Regions from separate parts of the Neobacillus sp. S1115 genome, predicted to be linked through region 2. Evidence: riboswitches for the same ligand, from Rfam matches in the RefSeq annotation. Region 2 holds a riboswitch; the other holds the start of a gene.

Region 1 (8,210 bases), 590 kb from region 2:
GCAAATGGAAGTGCGGCTGCAATGGAAGCAGTTTGCAAAACCTCCAAACCGCCCGCGAGCAGCAGAACAGCAGCTAAAGCAGATTGGATGACACCCCATGTCATTTTTATTTTGTTAGAAGGATTAAACGTTCCACCTTCACTAAGCATCCCCAATACAAAGGTCGCGGTATCGGCAACAGTTATATAATAAATAGCTACTACCGCGAAACCTAAAATGCTTAACAAGGAACTTAATGGCAGGTGGTCGAAGAAAATAAATATGGACAAGGACACATTTTCGGCGATATGTTTTGCCAAATCATGGTTTCCAGAATGTTGAACAAGCTCAAGTGCTGAACCGCCAAAAACGGACATCCAGAGACAGGTTCCAAGTGTCGGAACAATCAAAACGCCAATAACAAATTCCCTTATTGTCCTCCCTCTGGACACCCGGGCGATAAACATGCCGACAAATGGCGCCCAGGCTATCCACCAAGCCCAGTAAAACAAGGTCCACGAAGCAATCCATTTCTCACCTTTTCCAAAAGGACTTAACCGTAAACTCATATGTATAAAGTCACTTAAATACAGGCCTGTTGTATTAAAAAAGACTTTAATAACGGTTAGGGCTGGACCGACAAACATAATCAGCACAAGGATTGCCACTGAAAAGATGATGGCTGCATTGGATAAGTATTTAATTCCTCTTTCCAGGCCTGTATTAATGGAAATAATAAAAAGGACTGTTGCGACCACAATGACAATCAACTGGATAAATAATGTATTAGGAATGCCAAATATGTCATGCATACCTGCAGTAACCTGCATCGCCCCAAGCCCCAAGGAGGTTGCAATTCCAAAGACTGTTGCAAAGATGGACAGGATATCAATCGTTTTGCCAATCGGGCCGTAAATCCTGTCGCCCAAAATTGGATGGAACGCTGAACTGATCGCTGCAGGGAGCCTTTTATTATATTGAAAAAAAGCAAGGGCTAACCCAATAACAGTGTAGATGGCCCATGGGTGCAGGCCCCAATGGAAAAATGTATATTTCATTGCGGTGTTGGCTGCGTCAATCGTATAACCTTTCCCGTACGGAGGAGCTGTGTAATGGGTTACTGGTTCAGCGACGCTCCAGTATACAATTCCGACCCCCATACCAGCACCGAACAGCATTGCCAGCCAAGAAGCGGTAGAGAAATCAGGCTTATCAGTTCTCCTTCCCAGCCGGATATTCCCATACTTTGAAAACAACAAGTAGATAGAAAAAAAGACAAAGAATAGAGTGGCACCGAGATAAACCCAACCCAGGTAATCAATGGAGCCATTATAAACGGCGTTGGTAACTTTGGTAAGATTATCTGTAAAAAAAACTCCCCAGATAATAAAAATGAGGGTCAGCAATAAAGAGATAATAAATACACTATTTTCTTTAAACTTTTCCATGGAAACCTCCTGCAATTGATGAATACTTATTTAAATAGATTTAGCTCGGTCAGTTATTAAAAGGGTTGTATTGAAATTCCCACCTATCCGTATTAATCAACTCTTCATGCGGCACCTCTAACCCGCCGCCAAGATAAATGGTTTGCCCTTTAATCGCAATCACCATAGCCTCTATTAATACATCACTATCCTTCTTTTTATAAATGTCTCCCAACTGTGCCGATAACTCCCCATATGGATGAACAATTTGCGGGAGGGTGTCATCCAAGCCTTCTTCAAGATTTGCAATGTCTTTATAATCGATAGGATGACTGTCGGGTGCACGGCCAGGTACCATCAATAAATATTCGTTATGCTTGATACCATCTAAATCGCTTGTAATGACCCCTTTGTTATCAACAGTTTCAACCACTTCAATTTCATTTAAAGAGTAATGATCCAGGGTATCGGGGGCGGGATTATTAATTAAAATATAGTCTCCAGCTTGAGGTCTTTGATTGTTCCGGAGTGTGTATACTTTATGATCAAAAATAAAACTGTCATTTTCCTTCGGTATATATCTCTCCACACTCGCTGCATTGGTTATGTGCTGTGTTAAATCTCTTAGCTTTATAAGATGAACGGAGAATTTATACATTGGTTTTACACCATATACCTTGTGTAGCTCATTGTTAAAGTACACAAATTGCCCTTTTCTTACTTGATACAGTTTCACAGCTAAATCTCCCTTCAATTATAGGTAGTATAGGATTCATCAAACATTGGAATTTGGAAGCAACGTTTTCTTCTTTAGGATGGCTTTTTTTAGAAAAAACTATTATCTATGTAAAATAGAAAAGGCTGAAATATACAGATATAAACTGTATATTTCAGCCTTAAATGGAATGTTTCTTTAATATGTTTGATTGGAAGTAAGCGTCGTGCTCAACCACCATATCTGTTCAACATTTTGAGGATCTATTGCGTACTTGGGATAAGTGCTTAAGCCGAATATGTTTTTCAATTGAGTAAAGCCCTTTTCGCTTATTGCTGGTTTAGCAATTTCTCTCTTATGGTTGATAAGCTGCCCGGTCACATCCTTAAATTCATCTGATGTGCAAATGTGAAAATAGGTATCGGCCATGCCTGATGGTAGAGGATTCGTAAGATTTTGTACCCTTGCAAATACTTTCCAAACAGAATTCATTTTTTCAATCGTCTCTTTTGAAAGTTTTACACGATTAATTTGCAGGGCATTAACTTTAATCCCTCTGTTTTTCAATTCTTCTGCCATTTTGAAGGTCAGCATTAATAGTGCCATTTTCGAATCACCATACATCTTATAAGTGCTATAAGGCCGGGTGTCCTTCAGTTCTCCACGCAAATTGTCAAATTCAATCTTCCTTTTCGGGTCGAAGAAATTTTTGATGTTTGTCGTACAAGCATGGAGTATTCTCGGGTCTGGTGATTTTTCAAGATGATCGGCCAATAAATGAGTCATTAAAAAAGGACCAAATGTATTCGTAGCGAAGGATAATTCGATATTGTCGGTACTAAGTTTATATTCTTTTACACCGTGATTTAAGTAGGCGGCGTTGTGGATGAGGATGTCCAACCGCGGGTATTTGGATTTAAAAGCTGAGCAAAATGCACGAATAGAATCAAAGGAAGAAACATCCAGTTCCATCAGATCTACATCGGTATTTTTGGTGGCTTCAATTATGTCTCTTTGTTCGGCGGTACTAATCTCCATATTGCGGCAAGCCATAATTACATGATAGCCTTCTGATGCAAATTTATAGGCAGCTGCTTTTCCAATCCCGGAATTTGCACCTGTAATAATTACAATTTTGTCTTTCATAACGGGCCTCCTTCTTTTCACTCAAATTTGGTCCATCCATGTTCTAGATTCACAAAAAAAAGAGCTTATATAAGTAATAAGCAATATGAAAATATTACCATATGGTAATAGTAAAAGGTGTCGAATCCTAGATTGAAAACAATTGTTTATTCGGTGAGAAAAGTATTTTATTTTAAATGGTTAATAATGGGGAGTATAAAGGCATTGGTGCCGGCTAGAAAAATAAAAAAAGAGGTTGAAACGTTTGGTTTCAACCTCTTTTTTACATTATTTATTATTCTGCATCCATAAATGGATAAGCAACTTCTGCAGTTGGTGCAAAGTTTTCTTTGATGACACGAGGACTTGTCCAGCGGATCATGTTGAATACAGAACCTGCTTTATCGTTTGTACCAGATCCACGAGAACCGCCAAATGGCTGTTGATTAATCATCGCACCAGTTGGTTTATCATTGATATAGAAGTTTCCAGCTGCGCCGGATAAGCGGTTTTCTAAGTGAACAATGGCCCCGCGATCTTGGGCAAAGATCGAACCTGTTAAGGCATACATAGAAGCAGTATCTACTGCATGCAATGTTTCTTCTAATTGATCATTTTCATATACATAGATGGTTAAGACTGGTCCAAAGATTTCTTCCACCATTGTTTTGAAGTTTGGATTTGTAGTCACAATGATGGTCGGTTGAACGAAATATCCAACAGAATCATCATAAGTACCGCCAGCAATAATCTCTGCTTCTTCAGAAGCTGCTGCATAGTCGATGTAGCTTGTAATGGAATCAAAAGCCGCTTTATCAATAACTGCACCCATGAAGTTTCTGAAGTCGCGGACATCTCCCACTTTAAGCTTTGCAGTTTGTTCCACTAAACCAGCTTTTACCTCTTCCCATAAGCTTGCTGGAATGTAGGCGCGAGAAGCGGCTGAACATTTTTGACCTTGGTATTCAAACGCACCACGAACAAGGTTAGCTACAACTTTGTCTGCTTGTGCTGTTTCGTGAGCAAATACGAAGTCCTTACCGCCTGTTTCCCCAATTAAACGAGGATAAGATTTATAGCTTGCAATGTTTTCCCCTACTGTTTTCCAAATCGTTTGGAACGTACTTGTAGACCCAGTAAAATGGAATCCAGACATACGAGGGTCTGTTAATACCACTTCTGATACTTGTGAACCACGAGAAGGCACGAAGTTGATGACACCTTTTGGTAATCCTGCTTCTTCTAAAATACGCATAAAGTAGTAGTTTGCTAGAATTGAAGTTGTTGCAGGTTTCCACACGACTACGTTCCCCATCATGGCAGGCGCTGCTGGAAGGTTTCCGCCAATGGCTGTGAAGTTAAATGGAGAAATCGCCAAAACAAATCCATCTAATGGACGGTAATCGGTACGATTCCATACATTCTTCATGCTGCTTGGCTGAATTTGATAAACCTGATTTGCATAATCAACGCCAAAGCGTAAGAAGTCTATTAATTCTTGTGCAGAATCAATTTCAGCTTGAACAGCTGTTTTGGATTGTCCTAACATTGTCGCAGCATTCATGACATCACGGTATGGTCCAGAGATTAAATCAGCAGCTTTTAAGAAAATAGCTGCACGGTGTTCCCAAGCCATATTAGCCCATGCTTCTTTAGCAGCCATCGCCGCTTCAACAGCATCACGCAGTTCTCTTTCTCCAGCTTGAGAATAGTTTGCTAAAACATGTTGATGATTATGTGGCATAACCACTTGCTTCACTGTATCCGTCTTTATATTTTCGCCATTAATAATGACAGGGATATCGATCACCATTTCAGATTGGCGTTTTAATTCTGCTTTTAATGTTTCCCGTTCTTTTGTACCTGGCGCATATGAATTGCCCGGCTCGTTTGTAGGTGTTGGGATTTTGAAAATTCCGTTACTCATTCTTTCACGTTCCTTCCCGTTTATATATTCTGTTCCTTTATAGACAAAGCTACTTATTTCGACAATTATTATAACATACTTTTTCTGTTCTTTGGCTTTCTATTACAACTTAATGAAAGCGAATTCAAATTCTTATCTCTGGGATTTAAATTAATTCCAGAGAGTCATTAAAATATTTAAGAGTCATTTGTTGTTGACAAAATAATTTAATACTACTAAAATTAAAAATTATTCAACAATATTATCTAAAAAACTTAATAATTAGCAAGCTATGATTGCTATGGATCACACTATAGCAGGAGCAGCTTCTGGAGAGACCGCGGATTCCGCGGCGCCGAAGGGTTCACAATCTCAGGCAAAAGGACAGAAGAGTACTGAATATATATTTGTCATGCTGACAATTGTCAGCTTAATAAGTATTATTTGTTATTCTTAGACCTAAGAGATTGGAGGACATCCAATCTCTTTTTTTATTGGGTTTTTTAAATTTTAAGGGGGAGTCAAGGTTGGCACAGCAAGAATTAAAGAGGAATTTAGCAAATCGGCACGTTCAACTTATCGCAATTGGCGGCACCATTGGTACCGGATTATTCCTGGGGTCGGGTAAAGCCATCCAACTGGCTGGCCCATCCATTATCTTTGCTTATTTAATCGTAGGTATTGCCTGTTTCTTTGTGATGAGGGCGCTGGGGGAACTCCTGCTGTCTAAGGCGGGCTATCAGTCTTTTACTGACATTGCCGAAGATTACCTTGGACCGCGAGTTGCGTTTGTAACGGGATGGACCTATTGGTTTTGCTGGATTATGACCGCTATGGCTGATGTGATTGCTGTTGGTGTATATGTACGATATTGGTTTGATATCCCACAGTGGATACCTGCAATTGTCTGTTTGGTCGTCTTATTGGGCCTCAATCTATTAACGGTAAAGCTTTTTGGAGAATTGGAGTTCTGGTTTGCCTTAATAAAGGTCATTACCATTCTTGCCTTAATCGGAATTGGGATCATTTTGCTAGTGATGGGATTCAAGACAGATGCAGGGGCGGTTTCTATTAAAAATCTTTGGGAACATGGCGGCCTTTTTCCAAATGGAATGACAGGCTTCTTGCTTTCATTCCAAATGGTCGTTTTCGCATTCGTTGGTGTGGAATTAGTGGGTGTATCGGCAGCGGAAACAGCCAATCCGGAAAAAAATATCCCATCGGCCATTAATAAAATTCCTTTGCGGATTTTATTTTTCTACGTTGGCGCATTGATTGTTCTTCTATGTATTAATCCATGGACAGAACTGAATGCCGCTGAAAGTCCGTTTGTCAAAACGTTTAGTTTAGTCGGGATACCGATTGCCGCAGGAATTATTAATTTTGTCGTTTTAACTTCTGCCGCTTCTGCTTGTAACAGTGGGATGTTTTCAACAAGCCGGATTTTATATAATTTAAGCAACAATAGCCAGGGACCAGCCAATTTTGCTAGACTGAATAAAAATCATGTGCCAAGTAACGCGTTGTTGATTTCGACTCTTGTCCTGACAGGGGGAGCGCTCCTTAGCAAGCTTATTCCGGAGCAGGCTTTTGGAATTGTGACAACCATTAGTGCCATTTGTTTTATTTGGGTTTGGGGCGTCATTCTGATTTGTCATGTAAGGTATAAGAAAACTCGTCCGGACTTACAGGCAAAGTCAAAATTTAAAGCACCATTTACACCATTTGTTAATTATGCGGTCCTGACCTTGTTTGCGGCGATTCTCATCATCATGCTGTTCGCCGACGCTACCCGTCCGGCCCTATTGTTGACACCACTATGGTTTATTCTATTATTTGCTTTGTATTCCTATAGAAGGAAAAAAGAGAAAAAATTAAAATTATCAGCATAGAATCAAATTGGGTAAAAGAAATGGAGCCGGTATTGAAACCAGGCTCCATTTTGATGTAACTTAATTTTTCCTAATTAAATGATCCGAACTGTCACCATTCCAGGAATTTGTTTTACTTTTTCCTCTAATCCTGGAATAACTTCACCGTTTACTTTATTATCAATGTCAATAATTGTATAGGCATAACCCCCGCGGCTTCTGTTGACCATATCAGCAATGTTTAAATGATAGCTGGATACTGCAGATGTAATCTGTCCAACCATATTTGGAACATTCTGATGGAATGCTGCTACGCGCCGCTTACCAGTATAAGGCAGGCTGGTATTTGGGAAATTCACTGAGTTTTTGATATTGCCTGTTTCTAAAAATTCCTTCACCTGACGAGCTGCCATGATCGCACAATTTTCCTCTGATTCTATTGTAGAGGCGCCTAAGTGTGGAATCGGAACTGTATTTTTCATTTTGATCACATTTTCATTCGGAAAATCGGTAATATACTTTCCAACTTTTCCGCTTTCGAGAGCGGCAGCCATGTCTGTTTCATTGACAAGTTCACCACGGGAGAAGTTTAAAATATGAACACCAGCCTTCATGATGCTGAAGGTTGCTTGGTTAAACATTCCTCTTGTGTCATCGGTTAGCGGTACGTGAACAGTGATATAGTCTGATTCTGCAAATAACTGTTCAATCGTCATGGCCCGCTGCACATTGCGGGACAAATTCCAAGCGGTATCAACAGAGATAAATGGATCAAATCCGATAACATCCATATCTAAATCCAGCGCATCATTGGCCACAAGTGCACCTATCGCTCCTAATCCAATAACACCCAACGTTTTCCCTTTAATTTCTTTTCCGACAAATTGCTTTTTGCCTGCTTCGACAAGCTTTGGAATTTGTTCGCCTTCACCATCTAACGACTTAGTCCAAGCTACACCGGCAAAAAGGTTACGGGAAGAAGCTATTAATGAGGTAAGGACCATTTCTTTTACAGCGTTGGCATTTGCCCCAGGGGTATTGAACACAACAATACCTTGCTCTGTACATCTATCGACCGGAATATTATTGACACCTGCTCCTGCTCTTGCGATTGCCTTTAAATTTTCACCGAATTCTAACGAGTGCATATTAAAGCTGCGAACAAGGATGGCATCAGGATTTTCACT
Region 2 (8,210 bases):
TTTTTTTCAACAAAAGCGGTTCAGGAACTGCTTCCGGTATATTTAGCTCACCATCGAGACGAATCTCCGCCGGTAAATCCTCGAATAAGGCATCCACAGACGAAGCATTTAACAATTCAAGCATTTCCGCTTGATCTTCTTTTGTATCAGGAAGGTATCGATAAGTCGCTGTCATCCTATTCCTCTCCTTCATTAATAAATGCCTGGTACTCAGCCTCATTTAAAAGCGATTCTAATTCTTCTGGATTGGACAATTCTACCTCCACCAGCCAGCCGGCATCATATGGTTGTTCATTAATCGTCTCAGGAGCGCTTTCCAGTTCCTCATTGACACTTACAACGGTACCGGATACAGGTGAGTAAATATCAGAAACTGCTTTAACCGACTCAATTGTCCCGATTGTTTCGTTAGCCGTTAATTCATCGCCTTCTGCTGGATTCTCAACGAAAACGATATCCCCCAACTGGTGCTGTGCATAATCAGAGATTCCGATTCGCACCCGATTTTCACCCAATAATAATACCCACTCATGCTCCTTGCTATATAAAAGGTTTGCTGTTGCGTTTGTCATATGAACCCTTCCTTCCACCCTAGTTTTCAAAATTTAGTCATTCCTGTAAAACCAATCAATCTCGGAAAAAATGAACCTAACTCTTTTTATAAAAAGGTGTTTTCACAACAACTGCCTCAATTTGCTTATTGCGAATTTCTACCTTAACCTGAGTTCCAACTGCTGCAAATTCTGCACTTAAAAGGGCAAGGCCTAAACTTTTCTTCAATGTCGGGGAATGGGTTCCCGATGTAATGAAGCCGATTTCCTCTCCGCCTTCAGAAAATACTTTATAGCCATGCCGCGGGATCCCTCTCCCTGTCACTTCGATTCCGACTATTTTTCGTTTTAAACCTTCTTCTTTTTGCTTAACGAGTACTTCCTTACCTAAAAATGCTGATTCTTTGTTTGTTTTTACGGCAAACCCAATGCCTGCTTCCAAAGGTCCGATGTCGCTGGAAAGCTCTTGACCATATAGTGCCAAGCGGGCTTCAAAGCGAAGTGTATCCCGGGCCCCAAGTCCGCAAGGCTTTAAGCCATCTTCTGTTCCTGCATCTAACAGCCTCTCCCAAAGCGCTTCCACTTTGTCTGCCGCTAAATAAAGCTCAAATCCGTCCTCTCCCGTATAGCCGGTGCGTGAGACTAGTACACCAGAGATCCCGGAAACCGTGACATGATCAGCAATATGGAAAAAGCCAATTTCCGCTAAATTTGTATCGGTTACTTTTTGTAAAATTTTTTCGGCTTTTGGACCTTGAATGGCAAGCTGGGCAGTGTCAGAAGAAATATTTGTTAAGGCTACATTCCCTTGTGCCTGCTGTTTCATCCACTCGTAATCTTTTTCAATATTTGCCGCATTAATCACAAGCAGATACTTTTCACTCGCTAACTTGTAAACTAGTAAATCATCGACTGTTCCGCCGTCCGGGTAACACATGGCCGTATACTGTGCCTGGTTGATCTGAAGCTTGGTTACATCGTTTGTTACGAGGTAATTAATATAGCTCTCAGCATCTTTTCCTTCTACAAGGACCTCACCCATATGTGAAACATCGAACAGGCCTGCTTCGTTACGGACTGCCTCATGTTCTTCTAAAATTCCGGAAAATTGAACCGGAAGCTCCCAGCCTCCAAAATCAATGACCTTTGCGCCGTACTTTTTATAAGTTTCAAAAAGCGGTGTCCGCTTTAATACTGTATCTGTACTCATCTGAGCCCCTCCGTCTTAAGTGTTTCTGCAAAGTAACCGATCTTTTAATTTTATTCCCGTGTCCGTCATGGCTAGGCCGCCGAGTGCCGTTTCCCTTAGTGTTCGCGGCATTTCCTTGCCTATTTTGTACATTGCCTCAATGATTTCATCACATGGGATCCTGCTTTCAATTCCGGCAAGCGACAGGTCGGCTGCTGAAAAGGCAATCGAAGTGCCGATCACGTTCCGCTTAATGCAAGGAACTTCCACGAGACCGGCAACCGGGTCACAAACTAGCCCTAAAAGGGATTTCATCGCGATCGCGGTGGCGTTGACGACCTGCTCTGGTGTCCCGCCCTTTAATTCAACAATTGCGCCGGCCGCCATTGCGGTGGCCGAACCAACCTCCGCTTGGCATCCTCCTGCCGCTCCAGAGATAAAGGAGCGGTTGGCAATCACATATCCGAGTGCACTTGCGGTAAACAAACCCATGACTAAATCTCGATAGGAGGTGTCGTCATTCTTTCGCAGTGAAAATAAAACCCCCGGTAAAATACCGGCTGCCCCGGCCGTTGGCGTCGCCACAATCACGCCCATCCGTGCATTGCTTTCAGATGTTGCCATCGAGAACGTCATTGCATCGTTAATATATGGACCTGACAAGCCCTTCCCGTTATTTACATATTCGCTCATCTTGACGGCATCACCGCCGGAAATACCGCTTGGTGCCGGGGAAGCATCTTCTACACCGGTCTCCACTGCTTGCTTCATTTTAATTAACCGCTCTGCCATCATATCGATGATCGTCTCTTTGTCACGGCCGGACTTTTCCATTTCCACCATCAGCATCATTTCGCCAACTGTTTTCCGTTCGCGGTTACAAAGTTCAATAAGCTCGTTCATTGACCGAAAATCCATCATACACCCTCCAAGATCGCTTCATGAAAAGGATTGGAACGAAATTTTGCTGCAATTTCTGAAAAATCATCACTTGTGCTTAATCGAATATCAACTATTTCATCATCAATCATAAAGATTTTTGATAAACCGCCGCCTAATGATACACCGCCTACTTTAACAAACTGGCCCGCACGTCTTGCCCTAATAACAGTTGTATTGGGATGATCGTAATAAGGACAGCGATCTTCAAATTTAAATTCATAGTGAAGCCCGTATCGTTTGGTTAATTCAACCGCATATCTAATTCTGGTATCATCTGTATTCATCCCAAGCAGGCCGCCAAGAAGCGCTTTATCTGTTCCGTGTCCCTGGTATGTTTCGGAGAACGAATCATAGAAAGTAATATCCGCCCTTTGCGGGGATCCTCCAAGCAGCTCATAAACAAATTTCCCAATTGATACAACACCGGCGGTATGAGAACTCGATGGCCCAACCATAATCGGGCCGATGATGTCAAAACAGCTTTGATACTCCATTAAGTTACCCCTTTCTTACACAGTGATTGGCTGTTGAAATAATGGAAATCTCCCGCAAATTGCTTTTGTCGTCTTTCTTCCCTGCTCGATCACGGTTAAATCCCCTTTGCTCTTAAGAACGGCTGCGATCACTTTTGCGATTTGCACCATTTCCTCTTGTTTCATTCCACGTGTGGTTAACGCGGCTGTTCCCATGCGGATTCCGCTTGTCACAAACGGGCTTTGCGGGTCGTATGGAATGGTGTTTTTGTTAACTGTAATCCCGACTTCTTCAAGCAATTTCTCTGCTTCTTTTCCTGTTAAATCCCATGGACGCACATCGAGGAGCACAATATGATTATCAGTCCCGCCGGATACAAGCGCTGCCCCTTCCTGCTTTAATGCCTCTCCCAGTGCAGCTGAATTTTCAATAATTTGTTTGGCATATTCCTTAAAGCTTGGCTGCAATGCTTCATTGAAAGCAACTGCCTTAGCGGCAATGATATGCATGAGCGGCCCGCCCTGAATTCCTGGAAAAACAGCTTTATTTATTTGTTTGATTATTTCTTCATCGTTTGTTAAAATCACTCCGCCTCGTGGGCCGCGCAATGTTTTATGAGTGGTGCTGGTCACAACATCCGCATATGGAACCGGAGAAGGATGGAGACCTGCAGCCACAAGTCCAGCAATATGTGCCATATCAACCATCAGTTTTGCGCCAACCTGATCGGCGATTTCTCTAAATCTCGCAAAATCAATAACTCTCGGATAGGCGCTTGTACCGGCGATAATTAATTTTGGTTGATCTCTTTTCGCAACTTCTTCCAGCTCATCGTAATCAATCAGGTGATTGTCTTCTCTTACCCCATAAGAAACGACATCGAACCATTTTCCTGACATTGCTACCGGGCTGCCGTGAGTTAAATGGCCGCCATGCGATAAATTCATCCCCATAATCTTATCGCCTGGTTGAAGCAGGGCGAAAAATACAGCAGTATTGGCCTGTGCACCGGAGTGAGGCTGGACATTGGCAAATTTGGCGCCGAATAATTTGGTCAGCCGTTCAATCGCTGCCTGTTCTGCGACATCCACAAATTCACAGCCGCCATAATAGCGCTTACCGGGATAACCCTCGGCATACTTATTCGTCATCACGCTTCCCATTGCTTCCAAAACATCCGGGCTGACAAAGTTTTCTGATGCTATTAATTCCAACGTATGAAGCTGGCGGTTTTTCTCACTTTCAATCGCCTCAAAAATTGTTGAATCGTTTTGTTGTAAACTCATTGATTATTCCTCCAATTTCTCCATATTGCTTTTAAAAAAAACAAAAAAGGACAGAAAAGGGGTGTAGAATCATCCCTTCTCTGTCCTTTTACCTGAGAGTTAAACTCCAATCTTTATGGAGCATTCTCCTTTGGTGGCATTTTCAAATACGCTCTCCAGAGGTGCGTCCTGTTATGGTTCTTTTACCTGAGAGATTGGTTCCAAGGGTTTTTTTGGAACTTGCTCCTTCGGTGGTAGATGTAGATAATACACTCTCCCACAACAATCATCCGCTCTATTCAATTTTATTATTTTCAGAATAATCATTCTGTTTGTAATTGTCAATGCCTTTTTTGATAAGGTTGGTTATCACAAATAAGAAGGATTTGCTTCTACATTTTTGAAGTAAACCACTTCGCCATCACTTTCACCATCGAAAATAACCGTTGTATTAGGGGAGAAGACTAATACGTCCCCTACTTCTGCCACATATTTATTTCCTTCTACATCGCGGACAACCATTTTACCTTTGGTCACAACTTTAATTTCGATAAACGTAAATTCTGCAGAATAATCAACCGAAGGCTGGAGTGCATAGTAACCCATTGTTAATACTTGTTTTTTATCTGTAATCGGCACATCAAGGATTTGCCCCTTTAACTCAGGTGTTCCCCGCAATACGCTTAATTCATTTAATTTATAGGTTCCTGCTTTAATTAATTGAATGCCCGGTTTTGCATCTAAATAAGTTAATTGGCTTTGGGTTAATGTTTTTTCGCTCATTTTTGCACCTCTAAATTTATTATTTTTTTAATCGTTCTAGGATAATGGCAATTTAATAATCTATTAGATCTTTGCTTTCTGTTTTAAAGCAGGGCGATTGATAGAGAAAAGAGAAATATCATGTTCGGTTTTGCCAGTTGTCACTAGTTGGCTTAGCGTTTCACCAACAACACTTGAGAATTTAAATCCATGGCCGGAGAAGCCTGCTGCGATTGCCACATTGGAGTACTGCGGATGCAAATCAATCACAAAATGCTCATCAGGTGTTTTTGTGTACATGCAAACTGCCCCTCTTTTAAGCGTTCCAGTAGCACCCGGCATGTATTCTTCTAGGAATCTGCGAATATTTCCTTCATCCTCCGTATAGATACCAAATTCACGATTAATTGTATCCGGGTCGATTTTTTGACCGAATGTATGGTATCCTATTTTCAAACCGCAGCCGCTGAAGCTTGGGAACCCGTAATAGATGCCTGTCGGTACTTCAACCATGAAGGCCGGGAAACCATGTGTATTGCTATACTGTGATTCTTCGCATTCGAAGAACCCAACAACTTGGCGGTAAGGCTGTAACGGAATATCAATATTTAATTTTGATAGAAGTTTGCTGTTCCAAGCCCCCATGCTCAAAATCAACTTACTGCCGGTAAAGGAACCAAATTCAGTTTGGATTTTGACAGAGTCCTCGGAAATCTCAAAATCCTCAACCCTTGTATGTGTTAACACTTTTGCACCATTTGCTTCTGCTAGCTCGCGATAGGCGCGAATGCAATTTTCACTGAATAAGACGCCAGAGTTTTTTTCATAGATTGCGTTAAAGTTTTCAGGGACGGTTACACCCGGCCAGCGCTGATGAATTTCTTCGCCTTCTAGTAAATCAACATCCAACCCATGAATGCTAGCAGCTTCTATCGTTTCAGCAACGAAGTCAGATTCACCTTTAGGTCCAAATACTAAAACACCGGTTTTTGTAAAAATCTTATGATGTGTTTCTCTCTCAAGTTCATACCATAACTCTTGGGCTCTTAAGGCAAACGGTACATACTCCCGTCCTTCACCATAGGCATGGCGGATAATCCGTGTGTCACCGTGATGGCTGCCATTCGTATGAGGCGGATCAAATGCATCTACCAATAATGTTTTCACACCTTGTTTGGCCAGGTAATAACCTGCTGCCATTCCCATCGATCCTGCGCCAACTACAATTACATCAAAATCTTTTTTGCTCATCGTTTCTGCTCTCCTTTTGCAATAATTTAAATTTTCTTAATTCTTTAATAACATCTTACGACCTTTCTGCCATCATGTAAAATGATTAAAAGAGATACTATCTATCTCTATTAGAAATACTTTCTCTATTAGCAATGTGGTAATAGGAACAACAGATTGATACGGGGGAATAGCCATGGAAATTAAGGATTTGCGGATTTTTCAAAAGGTAGCTGAATTCGGAAGCATTTCAAAGGCCGCCAAAAGCTTAAATTATGTTCAATCCTATGTAACCGTAAGGATCAGGCAGTTGGAGGAAGAACTTCAAACCGAGTTATTTCACCGCTCAAGCCGCGGCATGGTTATCAATTCGGAAGGGAAAAAACTATTGTTTTATGCTCAAAAAATTATTTCCATGGTCGATGAGATGTTAAAAGTGGTTCAAGACTCGGATAACCCGGTTGGCACCCTTGAAATAGGCACTGTTGAGACATTATACAAACTTCCACTGATTCTATCCGCCTATCACAAGAAATATCCCAACATTGACTTATCTCTTGTAAGTGGTGTAACAGAGGATCTAGTCGAGGCTATTCTCAGCTATAAACTGGACGGAGCATTTGTGACAGGAAATTTTAATCATTCACAAATTGCTCAATATGAAGTCTTTGAAGAGGAGTTGGTTTTAATCTCCAACCAGGAAGAGGTTCCTTTTGAGGAATTAAAAAACAAGCCGCTCCTTGTTTTTAAACAAGGGTGCAGCTACCGTTCAAAATTGGAGGGCTGGGTCCGCGATGAGGGAAGAATCAATGCGAAAATCATGGAATTTGGCACATGGGAGACGATTTTGGGCAGTGTAATAGCCGGTTTGGGGATTACGATTATCCCAAAATCTACGGTTAGTCTCTTGGAGGCAGATGGGGTTGTTCGAATCTATCATATTCCCGAAAAATACTCCAAAATCACAACGGTTTTTATTCGCCGGGCAGATTCATTCCTGACAAATACAATGCAGAAATTTATCGAAACAATCCAAAATGTTAGTGATCAAGAAAAAAAGGTAGAAGTATAAATATAGTCGTGAGCGTAATCCCCCTGCATAACGGAAGAGGGATTACGCTAGTTTACAAGATATAGAGTGTTCCGCTAAAATTTTTTTCCGTTTCGATTGTTCTTGATGATGAATCATAATTTTTATATCCTGGAATTCACTTTTTCCACATATACCGCAAATCGATTCTTTTGAATAGAGCGTTCTGCAATGAATGCAATATTTTTTTTCCAATATGGCCACTCTCCTATTCTGAATTTTGAAGATGGATATTTTCCTTAAATAGATAGGCTTCTGGCTAATTCGTAAATGGAAAGATCGATCTTGTGTCGGTCTTTTTCTATTTCCGTAAAGGTTGTATGGGTTAGTTGGCCATTTTTCACCCCTACCATTACACCTTTTTTCCCCTCTATGATTAAATCAACGGCTAGTGCCCCCATTTGGCTGCTCATCATTCGATCGTAGGCGCTTGGAGAACCCCCTCGTTGAATATGCCCTAGTATGGTAACCTTTGTTTCAAATCCGGTTTTTTCTTGAATCTCTTTCCCCATTTGCAGCCCTTTGCCAACACCCTCTGCCACTACAATAATGCTGTGTCTTTTTCCGCGCTGATGCCCCTGCTTGATCCGATCAATCACATCTTCCAAATCATAGTCGGCTTCTGGGATAATGATGGACTCCGCCCCGCCGCACACACCTGCCCATAAGGCAATATCCCCTGCACCTCGGCCCATCACCTCAATGAC

Evidence for each region. Region 2 has a riboswitch for glycine ahead of glyA (serine hydroxymethyltransferase). Riboswitches for the same ligand answer to the same signal wherever they lie in the genome.
Region 1: another riboswitch for glycine. It lies ahead of ACZ5B7_RS30075 (amino acid permease); the one in region 2 lies ahead of glyA (serine hydroxymethyltransferase).

The regions. Positions count from the first base shown of each region.
Region 1 is NZ_AP038275.1:6,200,209-6,208,418, reverse strand. It holds gene ACZ5B7_RS30095 (glycine betaine uptake BCCT transporter) at 1-1,427, opposite strand, end outside; gene ACZ5B7_RS30090 (hypothetical protein) at 1,477-2,142, opposite strand; gene ACZ5B7_RS30085 (SDR family NAD(P)-dependent oxidoreductase) at 2,320-3,267, opposite strand; gene pruA (L-glutamate gamma-semialdehyde dehydrogenase) at 3,542-5,173, opposite strand; glycine riboswitch at 5,472-5,550, shown strand; gene ACZ5B7_RS30075 (amino acid permease) at 5,680-7,044, shown strand; gene ACZ5B7_RS30070 (phosphoglycerate dehydrogenase) at 7,119-8,210, opposite strand, start outside.
Region 2 is NZ_AP038275.1:536,941-545,150, reverse strand. It holds gene gcvPA (aminomethyl-transferring glycine dehydrogenase subunit GcvPA) at 1-175, opposite strand, end outside; gene gcvH (glycine cleavage system protein GcvH) at 177-572, opposite strand; gene gcvT (glycine cleavage system aminomethyltransferase GcvT) at 649-1,761, opposite strand; gene sdaAA (L-serine ammonia-lyase, iron-sulfur-dependent, subunit alpha) at 1,777-2,658, opposite strand; gene ACZ5B7_RS02675 (serine dehydratase beta chain) at 2,658-3,176, opposite strand; gene glyA (serine hydroxymethyltransferase) at 3,192-4,442, opposite strand; glycine riboswitch at 4,521-4,603, opposite strand; glycine riboswitch at 4,607-4,711, opposite strand; gene ACZ5B7_RS02665 (hypothetical protein) at 4,791-5,204, opposite strand; gene solA (N-methyl-L-tryptophan oxidase) at 5,268-6,434, opposite strand; gene ACZ5B7_RS02655 (LysR family transcriptional regulator) at 6,610-7,485, shown strand; gene pfkA (6-phosphofructokinase) at 7,743-8,210, opposite strand, start outside.